2 regions of the Halomonas sp. DP4Y7-1 genome follow, and region 1 is predicted to be linked to the other one. Evidence: riboswitches for the same ligand, from Rfam matches in the RefSeq annotation. Region 1 holds a riboswitch; the other holds the start of a gene.

Region 1 (6,915 bases):
TGATGCCCCGCCGGCGACTCCGATCAAGTGGCGAGCATTTTACCGATTTCTCGTTGCTCGTCAAGCAGTGATTTTTCCGAGAAGCTTCAAAAAGCCTTTTCAAATCAACTACTCTTACCACTCTTTACCGCCTGTGACGTTTGCTCGTCGCCGGCAGCGGATGCGTACTTTACGGATCTCGAGGCAGCTTGGCAATAGTCTGAATCAAAAAAACTCATCAGCGCATGACGGCTCTGTTATGTCCTCGCCATAACGTTCGCGGGGACCCACCTTTAGTCGCCGTCATTGCCACATCCATGCACCGTGGCAAGGCATCAGCACGCAAAAGGCCCTGGCATCGCCAAGGCCTTCACGCCACTACACCTGGCAAGAGACCTGGCAAGAGACCTGACAAGACACCTTACAGGGAACGAGCGCTAGCGCGCCGAAAGCGAAGACCATCAAAAAAACCAGCAAAAGACCAGCCTCTGTTTAGGCCATATGACGCTTGCCACATACCCGGTTGCGTCCGGCGTGTTTTGCGGCGTACAGCTCTTGATCCACGCGCTCAAATAGCGACGTAAACGTCTCCCCCTTGGTGTACGCACCGACGCCCATGCTGATGGTGATGTTCAACTGCTGACCATCTGCAAGTTCGATCTGGCTCTGGCTGATGGCCTGACATACACGCTGCGCCGCGCTCATGGCCTCCTCCAATGCGGCATGACGCATGACGATAACGAACTCCTCGCCTCCGGTACGGGCCACCAGGTCACCATCACGCAGACACTGCTCAACGGCCTGACCGAGCCACACCAAGACCTGGTCTCCTACCACATGCCCATAGTGGTCATTCACTTGCTTGAAGAAGTCGATGTCCAGCACGGCCAGGGCAAAGCCCGTCCCCCGTGAAGTGCACTCCTCTATAAGTTCGTCGACATAGCGATCGAGCTGCGCCCGATTGGGCAAGCCCGTGAGCGGGTCACGCAATGCCTGATCTTCCAGCTCGTCGCGCTCCCTCTTGATTCGCGCTACGTCCAGTTCGTTGGTAATCACTCGCTCTACTGCACCGGTCAGCAGACGCACCAGCTCAATATCAACCTCTGAAAAGGGCTGGCGACGAGGTCTAGCGCTGGAAAAATTAAGCGTTCCCCAGACGGAGCCCTCTATCCAAATGGGCGCACCAATATAGGTTTCCAACTGAAACGCCTGGTAACAGGGGTGCCCGCTAACACGCTCATCACACCTGGCATGATGGGTAGCAAAGACGTCACACGCATCAAGGGTAAGACGGCAATACGTATCTCCCAGAGGAAAGGTATCCCCAGGACCTACCGGCGCCTCATCACTGGCCGCCCAGCGCACGCTGTACTGCTCACCCACCACCTCGCTGACCAACGCGATGTCCAGGCCCAGGTAAACAAGCGCATCTCGCAGCAGCATATCGACAATCTCGGACGTCTCGATATCCGTGCGGTTAACGCCGGTGTGCACATCCCGTAGCAGCTGGATCATCGACCGGTATTCAGAGACGTCCTGAATGATGGCGTAGAAGCCCGCGACACCGTCATCCACGATATCCGGCAAGTAGTTCACCTTGAAAAATGCTCTCCTGCCGTCCTGCAGCACCAGTGCATCCTCGTAGCTGACCTCTACCCCCGCCAGGGCACGCGCGAAGCGCGGCTGAATCTTCGCATAGGAGGAGGCGTCGAGAACCGATGCCACCGGCTGACCTGCCAATTCAGACGACGTAAGGCCAATGAAGTCCTGATATGCCTGATTGTTGAAGCGAAAGCACAGGTCTCGATCCACGTAGGCCACCATGACAGGAAGATGATCCGCTAGCCGAGCCACCACACCATGATCAGGTCGTTGCTGCATCGGCAGACGCAGCACCATGCTGCCATCAGGCAGCATCACGTAAGCCGAGCTACGGCTTTGCCCCCTTCCCTGCTCGTCCCACTGCCTGCCCGCACCCGCCATGGCTTCTGCAAGCCTGGCGGAGTGCCCCTGCAGCTCCGACAACGAACGTCCGACAACCTCATCGCGAGATCCTCCCAACACCGACGCACAATCGCCGGCCACGTCTAGCACCACCGCCGCTGGCGACACCCTGACGAGTACCGTCCCGGCAAGCGTCAATGCTTCTCGCACCCAGGCATACTGGTCCATGCTGGCTCTCCTGGTCGTTCCCCTGACGTGATAGGACGCACAAGCATCCTTCTGGCCTGCTCATGAATTTGGCTGTTTGTATGGTTGAATGCATCAGAATTTTCCACGCTGCGTGGACAGTACGTTCGCTCACGGTGCTCAAGAGGCGAATGCCATGTATTACCAAAACTTGATGGCGATCGAGCGAGCTCTCTCGCTCACGTACCAAGGACGTGCCGCCTGGCTGGAGACTCAACTGGGCAGCGCTTACGGTCTTGTGGATTACCGTATGCAGACCACTCAAGCGGAGCCGATTGACGAGGACGGCAACGCCTACCGACTACCGCATCCGTTTAAGGACCTGCGCCAGCACGCCGACGTCCATCACTCCCCCCTGACGACAGTCCATGTCAGCCAGGGTCGCGACCACGTCGCGGAACTACTGCTGCCGGACAGCCCGACACAGACCCATCTGGAAGTCCTGCACGCGACGCTGCTCGGACAACCTTCGCTGGTTCGCCTTATCAACTTGAATGGCTCCCCCGCCCGACTGAGGCGCGTCGAGCAACATGAGCCACTGGTACAGCAATGCGATCAGCTGCTTGCGCTGCTGATCCAACCTGCGCTGCGCCTGGTAATGGCTGGGCCGATCAGGGACGTGCATCGCATTGGCCTGCATGCCCATCAGAGGGGATTTGAAGTCATCTGGTGCAGAGGCCAGCCAGGCACTGCGCTTGCCGAAGACACTGTCTCACCAGACACTCCCACGTCAGACCAGTCCTTTCCCATGTCAGACCTGTCCTTTCCCATGGAAGTCCAGCACGCTGAAGCTGCCCACTTTCTTGCCGGCGGCGGAGGGCATCGGCGCACCCTCGTGCTGAACGCTACCTCTGATACGTCGCTGGCAGAGGTGGCGAAGAGCTCGGGTTGCTTCGACTGCAACAACAACCCCCACCCCAGGCTCTCGGAGACGACCCACTGGCTGGATCGGGCCTGCCAAGCAATGTCACTCGAGGGGCGTTAGCGGCGCGATGCTTCCGCAACGAGCGCCCTACCTTTCTGCAATTGACAGCCCCACTAGCCGGCCCTAGTCTGGACCTCTTCCTAGGGGAGCCCTACTGGCCATACAGGTCGTGACAGCGCCGCGACAGCGCTGTATCGCACCAAGGCCATAGTACGGGGCTGAGATTCCGCATTGCGCGGTAACCCTTTGAACCTGATCCGGGTCATGCCGGCGAAGGGAAGGATGGTTGCCGCTCTCCCTCTTTCTTCCTGCCCGCCGTCCGTCCCGATGTCCACTGGTCCCTGCGGACAACGATAAGAAAGAGGTTTCTCTCGATGATGCTCGACCCTCTCTGGACGGCGCTGTGGCTGCTGCTGTGCGCTGCCATCTTTGCCATTCCAGGCCTGCTCTACGCCCGACGCCGTCGGGGCGGCCTAGATGACTACATCTCCGCACGTAACAGCCAGAACACTCGTGCCACGGTGCTGACGTTGATTGCCACCACACTGGGCACCTGGATCCTGTTTGGACCGGCCCAGGCTGCCACCTGGGGCGGTATCGCGGCGGTCATTGGCTACGCGCTCGGCTCCATGGTGCCTCGCCTGGTGATGATTCCTCTTGGTCGACGCATGCGGGAGCTGATTCCCGAAGGCCACGGCCTGACCGAGTTCGTGATCCACCGCTACGGCCGCACGATGTATGCCTTCACCCTGGCGATTATGCTGTTCTACCTGTTTATCTCTCTGGCTGCAGGGCTGACCGCCATTGCCCACATGGTGACCCTGCTGGCCCCCATCCCCCTCTGGCTAACCGCCAGCGTGGTGATGATCGCCACCCTGCTCTACACCTTTTACGGCGGTCTGCGTACCACCATCTTCACTGACAAGGTGCAGATGCTGGTGATCCTGCCACTGCTGGCTCTCTTGCTCATGTTTGGCTGGCAGGCGGCGGGTGGCGTTGCTCCGACGCTCGAGGGGCTACGCGAGCGTGCTCCGCAACTGCTGGATATCACCGATGCTGGCGGCCTGCGCGCTGGCCTGACCTTCTTTCTCGCGGTGATGCTGACGGGTCTGTTCTACCAAGGAACCTGGCAGAGGATCTATGCGGCCCGGGATACTCGCGTGCTCAGGCGTGGCTTCTGGATCGCGGGACTCTTCAACTTCCCGGTCATCGTACTCATGGGTCTGTTCGGCCTGGCGTTCATCGGCCTGGGACTTGAGGGAGACGGCTCCGTCGCTCTGTTCAGCGTATTGTTGTCCGACGTGCCGCTGTGGTTTGCCTTGGCCCTGATTCCCCTTGGCCTTGCGCTGGTAATGAGTAGCGCCGACACAACGATCAATGCCACCTCCAGCATTATCGCCGTCGACATGCACAGGCTGCTGCCCCAGGCCAGTGAGGCGGCCTTGATGAGAATGGCACGCTGGCTCATCGTCGTCGCTGCAATACCAGTGACGTGGGTCGCTGCGCAGGGCTACAGCGTCCTCTACCTGTTCCTGCTGGCAGACCTGCTGTGCTCTGCCGCAGCCTTTCCGGTGTTTTTCGGCCTGTTCAACCGCCGCTATCACGGTCGCAATGCAGTGATCAGTACCGCAGCAGGTCTGCTGGCCGGGCTGTGGATGTTCCCCTCGCCTAACGGTGGCACCGCGACGCTACTGGAATCCTTCCTGCTGGCTGCCTTTGTTCCGGTGCTGGTATCTCTCGTCCTGATGAAGCTGATGCCATCTCGGGAGAGCTACGACTTTGACCGAATGAGCGGCCTGGTGAGACGCTTCCAGAACTAAGGAAACGCTGAATAAATGTTTCGAGCGATGACAGGTCGGTAGCTGCCGGAGCGGAAAGACCGGAGTTTACATGCGGTTAAATGAGGATCTTGAGCACCGCCAGCAGCCGAGATATCGAGCGCAGTAATTTATGCAGTGTTTCCCTAAGGCAATCAAACCGACGCCACTGAACCGAAACCATAACGGCGGGGCGAGCTCCCCCGCTGTTATGGCGGATGTCTATAGAGGCTGTCGTGCCTAGCAGCAGTGTGAGCAAGACGCCCGCTCAGCAGCTGGGGCGTGACAATCCAAGATGGTCGCGCAGCGTCTTGCCCTCATATTCCCGGCGGAAGACCCCACGTCGCTGCAATTCCGGCACGACCTGCTCCACGAAGTCCTCGATGCCGTGAGGCAGTGAGGGTGGCATCAGGTTAAAGCCATCGGCCCCACCCTGTTCGACCCAGCGCTGCATCTCATCGGCAATTCCCTCCGGCGTGCCGACCATCGTGCAGTGCCCACCTCCGGCGGCAAGCCGTCCCATTAGCTGTCTCAGGGTTGGCCGTTCAGCCTCGATAATGCGCAGGATGGTGGCATAGCGTCCTTTCGGTCCTGTAAAAGCCTCCAGCGGCGGCAGCGCGGGCACGGGCGCATCCAGTTCCCAGTGACTGACGTCCTGGCCGATAAACTGGCTTAACTGTCGCCGCGAGGCCTCTACCGGCAGCAACTCGTCGAGTTCACGCTGCTTGCGTCGGGCCTCTTCCTCGGTAGACCCGACGTAGGTCACAAGCCCCGGCATGATCGCCACCCCTGGACGGCCTGCGGCTTTCACCCTCGCCTTGAGGTCAGCGCAGTAAGCCTGGGCCGATGGCAGGTCATAGGCCACCGCGTAAATGGCTTCGGCATAGCGTGCCGCCAGGTCTCGCCCCTGTTCTGATGCCCCCGCCTGAAACAGCACGGGATGGCCCTGTGGCGAGCGCGGCACCGTCAAGGGGCCATCGACCAGAAAATGCTCGCCGCGGTGATGAATCGGTTGCACTTGAGCAGCATCCGCATAATCGCCGTGGCGATCTCGCAGCAGCGCGCCATCGCTCCAGGAGTCCCACAGCGCCAGCACGGTATTGGCAAACTCTTCCGCTCTAGCGTAGCGCTGCGCGTGGCCCGGCATGCCTTCCAGGCCATGATTGCGCGCCTCGCTGTCGAACATTGACGTCACCAGGTTCCACCCAAGCCGTCCGCCCGAGATATGGTCCAGCGATGCCAGCATGCGAGCCGCATGAAAGGGCGTATAGAAGGTACTGGAGACGGTCGAGATCAGGCCGATATGCTGTGTGGCACGCGCCATCGCGGCAAGCATTGTCAGCGGCTCCAAGGTCCACAGCGGACCGTCTGCGACATTGCCCGCGGCATGGCCATCGGCAAAGAAAACCGCATCCAGGCGACCGCGTTCGGCAAGCTTGGCCAGCTCTTCGTAGTAGGCGATATCCGCCAATCGCTCGACGCTGGAATCAGGGTGTCGCCAGGCCGCCTTGTGATGACCGCAGCCCAGGATGAAGAGATTCAAGTGCATAGAGGTCATCAGCCTTTCACCAGTCCGCCATCGACAATCAGATTCTGCCCGGTGATGGCCCTGGCCCACGGGGAAGCCAACAGCAGTACCGCGTCTGCAAACTCTTGCGGGGTGGTCACCCGTCGCAGCGGTGTGTTGGCGGCGATGAGGTCAAACACCGCGTCTGGTGTGGCACTGGAAGCGTCCGTCGTGCGCAGCAAGCCGCCGGACACCATATTGACGCTGATATTGTCTGGGCCGAGATCCTGCGCCAGCGTACGCGTCAGCGACAGCAGCGCCGCCTTGGCCGCGGTGTAGTCGTGATACGGCACCACCGGGTTCTGGAACAGGTTGGTACCGATATTGATGACACGCCCGACACCCGCCTCGCGCATGCCGGGAAGCGCTGCCTGCACCGTGTTGAGCGCACCACGCACCACACCCTGAAGTTGATGGTCCAGATGCTCCCAGCTCAG
Region 2 (7,618 bases), 120 kb from region 1:
GCCTGATATCCGAGGTGCGCCAGGGGTCTGATCGACCAGCGCAAACTTGATCGAGGAGGAGCCGCAGTTGATCACCAGTATCGGGGCTTTCATGCCATCTCCAGAGAAAGACGCCTTGTTAGGGCGTGTAAACGGGGGGATGGCGGCGAATCTAGCACCGAGCCTGGCGTCAAATAATTGTCCTGGGGAGGTAGGGAGAGTCAGTTGCTGGGGGAACAGCACAGCTTGTGACGACCATCAAGCGATAGGGCAAAGAGGTTAGACTTTGGTAGTAATTTGTGCGGTGCAGCGTGAAGGCTGCCGGCGGCCCTGAACCACCGCCGCAGCAGTGGCTTTACGGCAGCCACCTCCCCGCCCGCGGGGCCGTGGGCGGGAAGGTGGCCGTGATGGGCTTGCGTCAGACTTCCTTGTACAGGGCACCGCCTTGCTGGCGGAAGGCTTGTGCCTGCGCCTCCATGCCCGCCATGACCGCCTCGCTGTCGCCGTCCAGGCCGTTGTCGCGGGCATAGTCGCGGACTTCCTGGCTGATCTTCATGGAGCAGAACTTGGGTCCGCACATGGAGCAGAAGTGGGCCACTTTGGCCGCGTCCTTGGGCAGCGTCTCGTCGTGGTAGGCGCGGGCCGTGTCCGGGTCCAGGCCCAGGTTGAACTGGTCCTCCCAGCGGAACTCGAAGCGTGCCTTGGACAGCGCATTGTCCCGGCGCTGAGCGCCGGGGTGCCCCTTGGCCAGATCCGCCGCGTGGGCGGCGATCTTGTACGTGATGATCCCGGTCTTGACGTCGTCCTTGTCGGGCAGGCCCAGGTGCTCCTTGGGGGTGACGTAGCAGAGCATGGCGCAGCCGTACCAGCCGATCATCGCCGCGCCGATGCCTGAGGTGATGTGGTCATAGCCGGGAGCGATATCGGTGACCAGCGGGCCCAGGGTATAGAAGGGCGCCTCGTCGCAGTACTCGAGCTGCTTGTCCATGTTCTCCTTGATCAGGTGCATGGGCACGTGGCCGGGCCCTTCTATCATCACCTGCACGTCGTGCTTCCAGGCAATGTGGGTCAGCTCGCCCAGGGTCTTGAGTTCGGCCATCTGAGCTTCGTCATTGGCATCTGCCACGGATCCCGGGCGCAGCCCATCGCCCAGCGAGAAGGCCACGTCATACTGCTTGCAGATCTCGCAGATCTCCTCGAAGTGGGTGTAGAGGAAGCTTTCCTGGTGGTGATAGAGGCACCACTTGGCCATGATCGAGCCTCCCCGCGAGACGATGCCGGTGACTCGGCCAGCGGTCAGCGGCACATAGCGAAGAAGCACACCGGCGTGGATGGTGAAATAGTCCACCCCCTGTTCCGCCTGCTCGATCAAGGTGTCGCGAAAGATCTCCCAGGTCAGGTCCTCGGCCACGCCCTTGACCTTTTCCAGCGCCTGATAGAGTGGCACGGTACCGATCGGCACCGGTGAGTTGCGGATGATCCACTCACGGGTTTCATGGATGTTCTGTCCAGTGGACAGGTCCATGATCGTATCCGCCCCCCAGCGAATCCCCCAGGTCATCTTGTCCACTTCCTCTTCGATGGAGGACGTCACCGCAGAGTTGCCTAGGTTGCCGTTGATCTTCACCAGAAAGTTACGCCCGATGATCATCGGCTCGGCTTCGGGATGATTGATGTTGGCCGGGATGATGGCGCGTCCGGCGGCCACTTCCTGGCGCACGAACTCGGGGGTGATCTCATCCGGCAAACGGGCTCCGAACGACTGGCCGGGGTGCTGGTGGCCAAGTATCGCTTCGACCTCGTCACTGCCACGATAAGGGTCCTGAAGGGCCTGTCGACGTTGATTCTCGCGAAGTGCAATGAACTCCATTTCCGGTGTGATGATGCCGCGCCGCGCGTAATGCAATTGGGTGACGTTGCCCGGGCGGCCATCGGCGGTCCTGGTGGCGCGGCGTGGTGTGCGCGTCAGCTCGAAGCGCAGGGGGGCCAGCAGCGGGTCATTGGCACGCCGGCGGCCGTACTCGGAGGTGGGACCGTCGAGCCACTCGGTATCGTTGCGCTCCTCAATCCAGGGCCTACGCAACTCGGCTAGTCCCTTGCGCAGGTCGACCTGTACCGCCGGGTCGGTATAGGGGCCTGAGGTGTCGTACACCAGTAGCGGTGGATTGGCTTCGTCGGCGCCTGAGGTGCGCGTCGGCGACAGGGTGATTTCGCGAAATGGCACCCGCAGGTCGGGCCGGGAGCCCTCTACATAGACCTTGCGAGAGCCTGGCAGGGGAGTGACGGCGGCCTGGTCGACCCTGGCCGTCTCGGCCAGGAAGTGGGCGTCATGGCGGGATCTCGGATGAGACGAGGGGTGGTCGAGTGACATAGGTGGTTTCCTCTCACGGCGGTGCAGGGCAAGTGGCGTCGCCCTGATGGTGGTAATGGCACGTCGCGAGGGAGAAGGGGGGGGCGTCGAGGCCGTGGCCGTGAGCGCTTGATCCCTACGCTGGTCCTCGCCTCGATGCCGTAACATCGGGGGTATCCCCAGATCAGGTTCAACGGGTCTCATGCGCTGCATGATCTCAGCCGCTGGCTGCGGCACCCCGTCAAGCGTTGCTATTGTCAGCTTGTCTGTGTTGTCGAGCGCGATCACCCAGGTCGATCGCCCAGTTCGATCGCCTAAAGGCGTCGCCAAGGTCAGTCGCTCAGGTCCAGTCCCATCTGCCAGAAGTCAGTCTCGAGACGGGTCGCGTCGCTAAAGATGCGCGCCAGCCGGTCGAAACGAGCGCTCGATACCTGGCTGAGCTGGTCGTCGAGCCAGTGCCTTTCGCGCACGGCCGAGGCCTGAAAGTCAGGGCTTGCGTACATGGTGATCCAGGCATCGTAGGGATTGTCGCCACCACGCAGCGTCTCGGGATGATCCGCCAGCCAGCGGCCGATGTCGGCGTAGCCGACCATGCAGGGCGCCAGGGCGACGTGCAGGTCCAGCAGATCACCACGACTGCCGGTGTCGAGGACGTAGCGGGTATAGGCCAGGGTGGCACGTGCCTCCGGTAGACGGCTGAGCTCGCTGTCGTCAATGCCCCATTCTCGGCAGTAGGCAAGATGCAGGCCCAGTTCGACCTCGAGGATCGTCTGCATCCCCTTGAAGGCCCCCTGCAAGCTCTCCAGGTCCTGGCTCTTGTAGGCAGCAAGGGCGTAGGCGCGTGAAAACTGCAGGAGAAACAGGTAGTCCTGCTTCAGATAGTGGCGAAAGCTGGCGTCATTCAGGTCGCCGCGCCCAAGTGCACGAACGAAGTCGTGCTCGGTATAGCGCCGCCAGTCGTCGCGGCAGGCAGCGATCAGATCGTTGAAGCAATAGCCCATGATAGCTCCGGCATAGTGGATCCGGTGGGCGGGGCAGAGAAGGACGGCGGGGAGGAAGGGCAGGCCCCCGCAGGGAAGGCGTGCCACCGCCTGATTCCCTACGCCGGTTCAAGGTGTGAGTCCACACCGCACCCGGATCAGGTTCCACGGGATCGGTGCTGTCGGGCCGCTACACCACGCTGGCCCTGCACCATCTCAGCCGGATTGACCGGCACCCCGTCAAGCGAGTCGACCGCAGTCTAGCACGCCCTTGCGGCTTTGCCAGACACCACTTTCGGATAGCATCGGAAGGGGGCGTCAAGGGAGGTTGTCGAGAGAGACTACCTAATGATGACGCCGCGGCCATGAGGGTCACGGCCGCGGCGTCCTGCACCGACGCTGATGATGGCTTATGATGGATCAGCGACGATCTGGCGTGGGGGTGTCGATCGGGTGGCCAGGGTCGCTGTGCACCTCAGCCGATTGATGGGGGCGTCGGAAGGACTGCACAGGCATGTCTCGGGGACGCTCGCTGGGGGGAGCGGCCGGCGCGCCCGATGAGGGTAGCTGACTCTCGATGTGTAGATCGGCGACGACCCTGGGGGGGCGTGTCTCACTGGGTACCAGCAGAAGCCCGGCGCGGGCCAGGCGGCGGCCGATGGTCAGGCTGGAGCTCCAGCGCACCAGCGGAGCCGCCAGCACCAGGCCGAGCCAGACGGGCGTCAGCCAGAGAAAGAAGCTCGGAGTGTAGGCCCAGGTGACGAGAGCCCACACCGCACCAATCAGCGACCACAGCCAGGTATGGCGGAAGGCTTCCCGCCAGGGCAGTGCCCGCCCCTCTCGGGATTGCGGGTCCCAGGCAACGGTACGACCGGTCAGCACCTGGATCACGAAACGGCTGTGGAAGACCATCATCAGCGGTGCGATCAGCATGGCGAACAGGGTCTCCACCAGCATGCTCAAGACCAGTTTTGGGCGTCCCCCGTAGCCCTCTGGATCCCGCATGAGACCGAGTATCAGTCCCAGCACCTTGGGCATCAGCAGCATGCCCAAGGTGCCGATCAACAAGGGAATGATCAGGTTGGGCGGAGCGATGGGCCAGTCAGGGAACAACTGCGAGCTGGCGGTGAAGAAGTTCGTGGGAACGAGCGCCCTGATCAGCGCATCGATGGTACTGATGACCAGGATCGCCAGCCACACCAGCGACGACAGGTAGGCCAGCGCGCCGAAGAAGAAGTGCAGACGGCTCAGCACATGCAGGCCATGGCCATTCAGCAGGCGCAGATGCTGCAGGTTGCCCTGTACCCAACGTCGATCACGCTTGGCATAGTCGAGAATGTGGCTGGGCATTTCCTCATAGCTGCCGCCCAGGTCGGTGCGCATGCGCACCTGCCAGCCGGCCCGGCGCAACAGCGCTGCCTCGACAAAGTCATGACTGAGGATATCGCCACCCAGGGGCGGCTTGCCAGGGAGCTCGGGAAGGCCACAGGCGTCGGTGAACGCGTCCACCCGAATGATGGCATTGTGGCCAAAATAGTTGGCTGCGGTGGCGTGCCAGAAGCTCAGCCCTGCCGCCAGCATGGGCGAGTAGAGCGCGGCAGCGAATTGATTGCAGCGCCCGAACAGACTTTGCTGGCGCACGGGAATGGGCACCGTCTGAAGGAGCCCCAGCCGAGGATTGGCCATCATCTCGTCGATGAGCTCGACCACCGTGGTCCCGCTCATCAGACTGTCGGCGTCGACCACCAGCATATAGTCGTAGTGGCTGCCCCAGCGGGTGCAGAAGTCGCCCAAGTTGCCTGCCTTGCGCCCTGCGTTGCTGTCCCGGTGGCGATAGTGCAGCCGGCAGTGGCCCTCGAGTCGCTGCTGCAGCGCTGCCATGGCGGCCTTTTCTTCCGCCACGACGGCGTCGTCGGTGCTATCGCTGAGCACGAAGGCCTCGACGTCGATGCCCTCCGGCAGCTCGCCAAGGTCCATGCAGGTTGTCTCGAGCCCAGCCGCGACCCGGGCCACGTCCTCGTTGTGGATCGGCATGACCAAGGCGGTGCGAGAGCGAGAGCCGGCGGGCCTCATCGGTCCGGCGCCACGCCGCTTGAGGCTCAAGGGGTCACGCCCAGTGAGGTGAAGCACAAACCCGATCACGGCGCTCCAGAAGGCCATGGTGATCCAGCCGAAGGTGATCGCAAACAGCCCCAGGATGGCCATTTCCAGGGGAGTGATGCCCTCGACATACAGGATCTTGAACATGGTCCAGACACCCAGCGCGGTGGTGGCGGCAATGGCCATGCCTACCAGCGTTCTGCGCCACCGGGGCCAGGGGACTTCCGGGGTATGCTCGTTCATCGGGGACTCCAGATGCTGTTCCAGGTTTCGCTCAGGCGCTGGTCGCGCAGCATCAAGGTCAGGCGCAGGTCTGCCGGCGTATCGCCATCAGGCAGCAGCTTGAAGCTGGCCCGCCAGGTGTCTCCATCGGGCAGTGCTGTCACCTTGGCTTCCGTCGTTTCGCCACTGGACGTGGTCAGGTGCACGCTGACCGGCTGGCTCGCATCGAGACCCTCGAGCTCGCCGCCGCGAAAGTCGATGATGAACTGCCTGAGCTGTTCGTCGGGGGGATTGCTCTGACCGGGAATGCCACCCCAGCCCTGGCGTGACCTGACGACCCGCGCCAGGGGTTCTTCCATGGGGGTATCAGCGAAGGTCCAGGTCTGATACCGATAGGTGCGTGACTCTCCCGCCTTGAGGGGCGAGGAGGGAACCCAGTAGGCCGTGATATTGTCGTGGGCCTCGCTGTCGGTCGGAATTTCGATCAATTCCACGTGGCCTTCTCCCCAGTCGCCAGCGGGCTGTACCCACTGACTTGGGCGGCGTTCGTAGCGGGCTTCCATGTCCAGATAGGCATCGAAGTGGCGCGGACGCTGGACCAGGCCGAAGCCCTTCGGAGAGGTATCCTGCAAGCCAGAGATCTGCAGGTCTGCGGGATTATCGAGCACGCGCCAGGTCCACTCGCCAGAACTGGTGGCCATCAGCAGCCCGCTGGAGTCATGCACGCGGATGCGATAGTCATCTTCTTCCTGCCGATCCATTTCGCCATGCAGGAACATGCTGGTCAGCGGCGCGACCCCGAGCTTTTCGACATCGCTGCGGGCGAACAGTCGCGCTTCGGTGTCGACGACAGTGTTCTTGCCAGGCGCAATCTCGAAGCGGTAGGCCCCGGCCAGCGACGGGCTGTCCAGCAGCGCCAGAACCGTCATACGGTTGGCGTCAGCCTCAGGCTGGACCAGCCAGAACTCGCGGAAGGAGGGGAACTCTTCGCCCTGGGGCATGGCCGTATCGATCGCCAAGCCTCTTGCGGAGAGCCCGTAGCCCTGGTTTCTGCCCACCAGGCGGAAGTAGGAAGCGCCGAGGAAGACGGCAAACTCGTCGTCGACATCCGCTCGGTTGAGCGGGTAATGCAGACGGAAGCCGGCATAGCCCTGGTCGCCGAGATCCAGTTCGGCCAGCTCAGCAGCATCGTCGTCGTAGCGAAAGCGCTGCTGCTCGAAGGGCAGGGTGCGCACCTCACCATCTTCGAGAAGATGGATATCGACCGGCTGGTCGTAGAGAAAGCCGGGATGGAACAGCTCCACCTGAAAGTTGCCGTGATCGCGCCAAAGCGCCTGTTCATCGCGGTAGCGAATCTGCCGGTAGCGGTCGTAGCCCATCTCGGCCACGGCGTCAGGCAGTGTACTCTCTGGTGCTTCGTAGGGCGCTTCGGCCAGGGTTCTCGCCTGATCGGTCACCTGTTCGAAAAGGCTGTCGGCATCCACCGCCAGCGCGGGTGCGCTGACCAGCATGCCGGCCAGTGCCCATGATGCAGCGGCCTTCCAGTGGAGGCCGCCGCGTCCACTGACGCGGGCTGACTCGGCCGGGTAGGCAGTGGGCGGTGTCGACCGTCCGCAGATGACTGGGGTGTTCACGTTCGCTCTCCTTGCGGCCTGATGGCACCGAACTGCCAGTGCTCTGTCAGGCGGAACCAGTGGGACGTTGGGCAGTGGGCGTCGGGACCTGTCACGGCTATCGCGGAGCCATCACGGTCTGCCGCGGATCGCCGTGATACGCGACCATCGCCGCGACTGCCGTTGCGGCGATGGTCGAGAGGCGGTCAGCCAGCAGGTCGCGTGTATCACTTTGCCCATATTTGTGCTGAAACGGCTATCCATGCTCTTCACACTCTAGCCTATTGTCTGATGGTAAAGATGCAATAGATGGGTTCTACCTGCCTTTGAGAGGAGGGGGAAAGTGAGGTTCCGTGTCGCCTTATGGCGACAAA

The links. A riboswitch is a leader RNA that binds a small molecule or an ion and turns the genes downstream of it on or off. The one in region 1 is predicted to bind thiamine pyrophosphate.
Region 2: linked by a shared signal. The riboswitch ahead of thiC (phosphomethylpyrimidine synthase ThiC) and the one ahead of KUV72_RS03580 (sodium:solute symporter family protein) in region 1 are both predicted to bind thiamine pyrophosphate.

The regions. Positions count from the first base shown of each region.
Region 1 is NZ_JAHVKS010000001.1:871,803-878,717, reverse strand. It holds gene KUV72_RS03590 (diguanylate cyclase) at 472-2,151, opposite strand; gene KUV72_RS03585 (hypothetical protein) at 2,306-3,154, shown strand; TPP riboswitch at 3,227-3,390, shown strand; gene KUV72_RS03580 (sodium:solute symporter family protein) at 3,469-4,914, shown strand; gene KUV72_RS03575 (LLM class flavin-dependent oxidoreductase) at 5,180-6,469, opposite strand; gene KUV72_RS03570 (3-oxoacyl-ACP reductase) at 6,469-6,915, opposite strand, start outside.
Region 2 is NZ_JAHVKS010000001.1:747,144-754,761, forward strand. It holds gene KUV72_RS03015 (acetate/propionate family kinase) at 1-93, opposite strand, end outside; gene thiC (phosphomethylpyrimidine synthase ThiC) at 398-2,350, opposite strand; TPP riboswitch at 2,446-2,580, opposite strand; gene tenA (thiaminase II) at 2,662-3,330, opposite strand; TPP riboswitch at 3,408-3,559, opposite strand; gene mdoH (glucans biosynthesis glucosyltransferase MdoH) at 3,730-5,652, opposite strand; gene KUV72_RS03035 (glucan biosynthesis protein) at 5,649-7,265, opposite strand.